DNA from 2 places in the Pseudoalteromonas sp. GCY genome. Region 2 is predicted to be linked to the other one. Evidence: predicted binding sites of a transcription regulator. Region 2 holds the regulator's gene; the other holds the start of a gene.
The links. The regulator MetJ, encoded in region 2, represses methionine synthesis genes. The targets are predictions, from matches to a motif close to TAGACGTCTAGACGTCTA.
Positions count from the first base shown of each region.

Region 1: JJQ94_RS10570 (homoserine O-succinyltransferase) is a predicted target of MetJ. The motif match lies at 1,726-1,743, and genes of this name have one in related genera.

Region 1 is NZ_CP068023.1:1,203,454-1,207,636, reverse strand. It holds gene JJQ94_RS10575 (homocysteine S-methyltransferase family protein) at 1-727, opposite strand, end outside; gene JJQ94_RS10570 (homoserine O-succinyltransferase) at 717-1,664, opposite strand; gene JJQ94_RS10565 (DMT family transporter) at 1,842-2,732, shown strand; gene JJQ94_RS10560 (tetratricopeptide repeat protein) at 2,903-4,183, shown strand, end outside.
Region 2 is NZ_CP068023.1:411,839-416,021, reverse strand. It holds gene metL (bifunctional aspartate kinase/homoserine dehydrogenase II) at 1-1,014, opposite strand, end outside; gene metB (cystathionine gamma-synthase) at 1,019-2,239, opposite strand; gene metJ (met regulon transcriptional regulator MetJ) at 2,584-2,904, shown strand; gene JJQ94_RS07030 (malic enzyme-like NAD(P)-binding protein) at 2,985-4,183, opposite strand, start outside.

The DNA of each region.
Region 1 (4,183 bases), 790 kb from region 2:
TGGAGTTATAAAACGCCTCGGTGGTTTGCCCTGATAGCGTGCGACCGGAAGCGTCGGTGATCGTGCCCGAGATCATAACAGGCAGAGTGACGCCCGCTTGCTCGAACGCTTCTTCTACACCGTAAGACGCGGCTTTGGCGTTGAGCGTATCAAAAATAGTTTCAATCAAAATAAGGTGAGCACCGCCCTCGATAAGAGCAAGCGTTGATTCAACATAGGCTGCAACCAATTTGTCAAAAGTGATATTGCGAAAACCAGGATCGTTTACATCTGGAGAAATCGAACAGGTTTTTGACGTTGGACCAAGTACACCTGCCACATAGCGAGGCTTGCTAGGATCTTTGGCGGTAAATTCATCACATACCGCACGTGCAAGCTTCGCCGATTCAAGATTAATCTCACGGCTTAGGCTTGCCATATCATAATCTTCCATCGAGATGGTGGTAGCATTAAAAGTATTGGTTTCAATAATATCCGCGCCAGCAGCTAGATAATCGCGATGGATCTGTTTGATTATCTCAGGCTGCGTCAAACTTAGCAGATCGTTGTTGCCTTTGATAAGGACATGCCAATCTTTAAAGCGATCACCGCGATAGTCTTCTTCTTCTAATTTGTGCTTTTGGATCATGGTTCCCATTGCACCATCTAAGATCAGAATACGTTGCTGCATTGCTTGCTTAAGCTGCTCTGCTATTTGCTCACCGTTTACGGCTACATTATTCGGCATAATTGTTAGTCCTTACATCTTGGCTAACTAAGTTAATATCATAAGGTGTGGTTTGGTAAACATAGTAGTTTAACCAATTTGAGAATAACAAGAATGCATGGCTTTGCCATGTCTTAGATGGACGTTTGCTGGTGTCATTCTCAGGAAAATAGTTCTCTGGCTGCGGTGCGTTGGCCATTTTTTCACAATCGCGAAGATATTCTTTTTGTAGCGTATCGGCGTCGTATTCAGGATGACCGGTAATATATACTTGGCTACCTGAGTGATTTTTAATTAAGTAAGCGCCCACTTTTTCAGAGCCCGCTAATACCACTAGATCTTTACACGCGTTAATTTTATCGACATCTATATGGCCATAGCGTGAGTGTGGCACCAAAAACTCATCATCAAAACCGCGAGTGAGCGCCCCGTGGTCAAAATAACAGTGGTGCTTAAATACGCCACACAGTTTGTCATTTTTGAGTGCTCGCTTTAACCCATAATGGTGATACAAACCAGCATGTGCGGCCCAACAGGAAAACAGGGTTGAAGTAACATGGTGCTCAGCCCAATCAAAAAACGCCTGTAATTCCTGCCAATACACCACATCATCATATTCAAGATGCGCCAGCGGCGCGCCGGTGACGATCAAAGCATCATAGTTTTGATCTTTCACATCCGAAAAATAGCGGTAAAACATATCTAGATGTTGCTCTGAGTTTTCAGAGCTGCGATGGGTGTCTAGTCGCAACAAATCAACATTCACCTGCAAAGGGGTATTTGCCAGTAATCGGATAAATTGCACCTCAGTCTCCACCTTATTCGGCATCAAGTTTAATATCGCGAGCCGCATAGGGCGGATCTCTTGAGTTGATGCACGACTTTGTGGCATCACGAACACATTTTCATGACGCAATTGGGCAATGGCTGGGAGTTCGTCGGTGACGGTGATTGGCATGCGCTGCTCCAGACTAATCGAATGGCATTATTATGGACAAAAACTGGAAAAATTCAACCTCTAGATGTATGGACGTCTAAACATTTGTGATAATAATTTGATGCCTTACCTCTCACTGATTATTTCAATTTATGTATACTTGCCACCATATTAATAAACACAAGAAACTTGAGATTTATGATTGGGATTGGGGAAGCCGCAGCGATTGCGGCGGCTGGGGTGTGGGCTGGCTCAACTATACTGTACAAACGATTTAGCCATCATCTTAGTCCATTTGAGTTGAACGTCAGCAAAGGCGTCATCGCTTCTGCTTTGATGATCTTGTGTTTGCTCATCGCAGGTGATGCTATGTACCCGACCTTACTCTCGAGCTGGGGCTGGCTGATAACCAGTGGAGTACTAGGTATAGCGATTGGTGACAGCGCCTACTTTGCCGCACTTAGAAATATAGGTCCTGCTCGTACTTTGGTTATTGAAAGTCTTGCACCTGCCATCGCGGGGATCTTAAACATTGTGCTCCTTGGTGTTTATCTCAACGCATCCGCTTGGCTCGGCATTGCAGTGACGACCGTTGGTGTGATGCTGGCGATTAAGCCAAGTAGAAGCCAGCCGGTATTAGACAAAAAACATTATCTCTTGGGAGTCTGCTTTGCACTCACGGCTGCCATTTGCCAAGCTGCGGGTATGGTACTTTCCAAAGGTGCGCTAAATAACGAAAGCATTAGTAGTTTGTGGGCGGCACTTATCCGCTTGGGATCCGGCACCCTATTTGTGGCCTTTATTGTTGTTTATTTGAAATCACAAAGCCTCTTTAAAGCACTTACACTTAAACAAATCGACGGTAAAAACTGGTTATTCGTTGCGGTGTTTTTTGGCACCTTTATTGGGCTTTGGCTACAGTTAATTTCCGTTAATCATACTGATCCCGCTATCGCACAAACCATCTTTGCAACAGCACCGCTCATGGTAATGACGATTGGACTACTGCGCAGAGAAGCGATTACTAAGTCTATGATGTATGGAGGCCTGATTGCTTTGGCTGGGGTATTTTTATTGCTAAAAGGATAGCCAATATCACAGTTAATATATATGTATATTGGCCTGGGTTTAGGGTTAATTTGCTATCGAAACAGAGACAAAATACAAAAAGTAGTCAACCTGAGATTTATTAACGGCAGACACGACTTTTTGTTACCACTATATTAATATGTAAAAACAATGTATCTAGACTAATATTTATGCCTTTGCTTGCTTTGTTTTTCGCATTACTGCTCGTTGTGTTACCTGCGCACGGTTCAGAATGCCCAAGTGCTAATAATGCCAACCTCACAAGCCATATTTTGTCTTGTAAGCAACATCTTGAAACGCTTGAACCCAACGGTGCCCAAGCTTTTGATGCACGTCTTGAGCTTGTTAGCTTGTATCGTCGAGCGGGTGACATAAAGCTCAGCAATCAAATACTGGATGAGTTGATGGCATGGAAGTTAACCACGCTCCAGCGCTTTCAGGTGTTAAGACAAAGTGGTATTAATCGTTATCGCCAGCGCAATTATATTCAAGCGTTGGAAAGCTTCCACGAAGCGCAAACGCTTGCGGCTCAGTTGCAACAAAATGAACTGGAAGGTAAATCGGCAAACGATTTAGCTAATGCTTATCAGGCACTTGGAGATTTAGACACCGCCCTTACTTTATTTTTAGAAAGCTACCAAATAGCGAAAGCAACAAATGACGTGCAGAGGCAAGCGATCACACTTAATAATTTAGGGAATGTGTCGAGGGATATTAATCAGTTGGATGATGCCATTCTCTCGTTTCGTCAAGCCCATGCGCTCCACCAGCAAGCCGGCGACCCAACTAAAGCGAATCACACCTTGCTAAGCATCGCGGAAGTATTCTACAAAAAGCGTGAATACAAAAAAGCAACTGAAATCATTGGAGATTTACTTCAACCTTTGACACAAAACGGTGCCTATACCCAATTGTCTCGAGCCTATTTATTATTGGCCGAAATTGCCATTGCTCAAAATCATATCACTCAGGCACAACAGCAACTCGCTTCATTCAAACGTACTCGGCAACTAATACAACACGGTAAAGTTGATCAGCGAGCACTGCTTATTGAAGCCAAACTCAAGCAGCTTGAGGGCGATAACCTAACTGCACAAACGTTACTTAAACAGGGGCTTGAAGCACATAATCAGCAAAATAGTCAGCTTACCGAGTTATTTTACATTGCCTTATTGCAGTCCCAACTACAGACACACGCTTATAAAGAAGCGGTAGAGACCGCACAGCGTTATAATGACATGCTTAAAAGTAGTCGTGTACAAAGTGAAAACCTTTATCAATTTCGCCTTCAAAGAGCTAATGTCTTGGCCGCGCCTAAGCGCCAAACAGAGACAAATATTGTGTCTCATGTATTCATCGGGTTTATCGCATTTTTAGCGGGTGTGCTGGTTACTTACTGCTTTGTTCGCTATACCACCCGCACCGACACTCATGGATTGCACAGTAAACAT
Region 2 (4,183 bases):
CACCAGTAAGTGTGCCTCTCCACCTTTAACAAAATGATGAATGCTATGCTGGATAAGCTGGCTTAGCTGTTTTACTTCACCACTTTTTAGCTGTTCAACGCGTAACAGGTCAAGTTGTCCAAAAGTGGTAATAAAGCGCTTCTCTTTGCTATAGCCAGCCTTTACTATCTCAGTGCCAAGTGCATCGGCATCAAAGCTGCTACGAACTTGTAGTTTTATATCGGTATCTTTAAGTGGAGACAGCGTTTTTGCATGCAGTACCGGATTACCTAATCGTGCGAGTAATTCAGCTTGGCCACGACATACCTTAGTGTATTTTATGGCATTGGCGACTTTACGTGGATCAGTGCTGAATACACCAGTTGTATCCGTCCAAATTGATACTTGAGCTGCATCAAGATAACTTGCCAACAAAGTTGCGCTATAGTCACTGCCATTTCGGCCTAAAGTCACCGTTTCACCTTGTGCATTTGCGGCAATAAAACCGGTAACGATATAGATAGCGTGGTCATCAATTGCGCGATAGCACGCTTCTTTGTTATGGGCGTGTAGTAACACTCCCTCTTGTTGTACAAATAACGTACGAGCGTCGATAGCTTTGGCTTCAATACCCTGAGAATTTAGGTAGTTTGCTAATATACGAGCCGACCATAGCTCTCCATGTGCAAGTAAGCTGGCGTAGTGAAGCTGCTGTTCTTCTCGCCCTAAAGCGATTGCCTGCAGCTCATTGACAAGCTGTTTGAGTAACACACCGTGTTGTTCACCTACAAACAAGGCATCAATTAATTCACGCTGATGGTTTTCAACTTGTAATAAAACATCGTTGAATGCGCGAACATCTTGCTGCTCAAAGCTTTGCCATAACTTCACTAGTGTATTCGTTGTTTTTCCTGCAGCAGAAACCACAACACTGTCACCCAGCCGACATTGCTCTAACACTATCTTGGCAACTGCCTGATAACGCTCTGGCGAGCTTAAACTCGAACCACCAAACTTATGTACTACTTTTGCCATTTACTCACCACAACGCTACTGTATGTGCAGGCGTTAATTTGAATGACTTTGCATCATCACTCGCCTGACTTTCATCAATACATGCAAATCCTGATTCCAGATCTGCAATGAGATCCTGTGCATCTTCAATGCCCACAGAAATACGAATCAACGTGTCGCCCACTCCCGCTTCTAAACGTGCTTGCGGATCCATACCTGCGTGTGTCATTGTCGCTGGATGGCAAATAAGACTCTCAACCCCACCTAAAGATTCTGCCAATGAAAAGTGCGTTAGAGACGTTAAAAACTTCGCAGATGTTTGCAGATCGCCTTTGATATCGAAGCTCACCATACCACCAAAACCGAGTTGTTGTTTTTTCGCAAGTTCGTGTTGAGGATGCGACTCAAGGCCAGGGTAATAAACTTGGCTAACATACGCCGACTTTTCTAAATACTCCGCAATCAGCTGGGCATTTTCTTGATGTTGGCGTAAACGCACGTTTAAGGTGCGCAGCCCACGTAGGGTAAGATAACTATCAAAAGGTGCGCCGGTAATACCAATATTATTCGCCCACCAAGCTAACTCATCACCCAACTCCTGTGTACGCGCGATCACCGCGCCCCCCACGACATCAGAATGACCATTGATATATTTAGTGGTTGAATGCACGACTACATCCACGCCAAAGGCAATGGGATTTTGTAGTGCAGGAGACAAGAAGGTGTTGTCGGCGGCAACCAAAGCACCCACAGCGTGTGCTGCATTTACGACGGCTTCTATATCCGTTAGCCTTAATATTGGGTTACTTGGTGTTTCAATCCAAACTAATTTAGGTTTGATCTGCTGCAGCTGTGCAAGACTTTCAGGTTGCGTGAGATCCAAGACGGCTAATTTGAGTAGTCCACGCTTTGCAAGCGATGTAAATAAGCGATAGCTACCACCGTAACAGTCATGTGGAATAACCAGCGTATCGTCATGGTTAAGTAGCTGTGTTACTAGGTGAACGGCAGCCATACCAGTCGCGGTAATAATGCCACGAGCACCACCTTCTAGTTCGGTAAGTGCCTGTGCAAGCACATCACGATTAAAGTTACCGCTGCGGCCATAATCGTAGTCGCGTTTGGTATCAAAATCGGCAAAAGAATAGGTGGTAGAAAGGTAAAGCGGTGGCACTACTGCCCCATGCGCTTTATCAGCTTCTATACCGTGACGCACTGCAACCGTCGATTTGTTAACTTGACTCATAAGGTCACCTAGATAGTTGGATGTTTAGACGTCTAAAAGGTTAGAGCAACAGAAACTAGAAGTCAAAACATTTATACTGCTAAATGGCTAAATAACTAGTATTTGACTATCTTTTTTAAACCGATAAAATTTCGCCACTCTAGGCGTTGCTAATACGACTGAGTTATTGAAAACTATGGCAGAGATTCTTCTATCTCGCTATGGCGGATTAGTTTATTCATCTCTTTGAGTTTGGGATTTATCTTTAATTCGTAAGGTTATCTCTATATTCATGCGGTTGGTGAATAATGTAGACCAGAACCCAGTCATATTGGCATTGATGTAACTGAGGCAAGTACACAATTATGGCAAAATGGAACGGTGAGTATATTCACCCATATGCAGAACACGGTAAGAAAGCAGAGCAAGTAAAAAAGATCACGGTGAGCATACCTCTGAATGTACTCAAAGTGCTAACTGATGAGCGTACACGTCGCCAAGTGAATAACTTACGTCATGCCACGAACAGTGAGCTTTTATGTGAGGCGTTTCTACATGCTTTCACAGGTCAGCCACTGCCGAGCGATGAAGACTTGAGAAAAGATAATCCAGAGCGTATTCCGCTAGAGGTAAGACAAATAATGGAAGAGCGCGGTTTGGAGATCCCAGAAATAAACGAAGAGTGATAGCTACTCTCTCGCTCTGGAAAACAGACACAAAAAAAGCCTCAATCGAGGCTTTTTTCATTTGGATAATACCAATGGTATTATTCCATATATCCAGCAGGCATATCGATTTGTGCCACGCCTGATTCAATTGCAGCTACCGCTACCGCTTTTGCGATACGAGGTAACAAACGCGGGTCCATTGGTTTTGGAATAATATACTCAGGACCAAACTCAAGACTATCCACGTCAGCCGCTTTTAACACTTCAGCAGGCACTGGTTCTTTCGCAATCGTTCTAATCGCTTCAACCGCTGCAATCTTCATCTCGTCATTGATAGCGGTTGCACGTACATCAAGCGCACCACGGAAGATAAACGGGAAACACAGCACGTTATTCACTTGGTTTGGATAATCTGAGCGACCTGTCGCCATGATCAAATCATTACGTGCACCGTGTGCAACGTCAGGGCTGATCTCAGGATCTGGGTTAGAGCAAGCGAATACCACTGGCTTGTCAGCCATTAGCTTCAGATCTTCAGCAGAAAGTAAGTCTGGACCAGAAACACCAACAAATACGTCCGCATCCGCAATCACGTCTTGTAACGTACGCTTATCCGTGTTGTTTGCAAACAGCTCTTTGTATTCATTTAGGTCATCACGGCGAGTATGGATCACGCCTTTTCTATCCAGCATATAGATGTGCTCACGTTGAGCACCGCATTTGATCAATAATTCCATACAAGCAATAGCGGCTGCACCCGCGCCAAGACACACAATAATCGCATCATGAATATCTTTACCTTGGATTTCCAATGCATTCAGCATACCCGCAGCGGTTACAATTGCGGTGCCGTGCTGATCATCATGGAATACAGGAACGTCACAACGTTCGATTAGCGCGCGCTCAATTTCAAAGCACTCTGGCGCTTTAATATCTTCAAGGTTAATACCACCAAACGTGTCTGCGATATTTGCCACCGTATTGATGAAGTCTTCGGTGGTATTGTGCTTAACTTCGATATCGATTGAATCAAGACCCGCAAAACGCTTAAATAATAGCGCCTTACCTTCCATAACAGGCTTTGACGCCAAAGGACCTAAGTTACCCAAGCCAAGAATTGCCGTACCATTACTGATCACCGCAACCATATTTCCTTTACCCGTGTAACGGTATGCATTCGCCGGATCAGCCGCGATTTCACGTACTGGCTCTGCAACACCTGGGCTATATGCAAGTGCTAAGTCTTTTACGGTCTCGGCAGGTTTAGTGAGTTCAACACTGATTTTACCTGGAACGG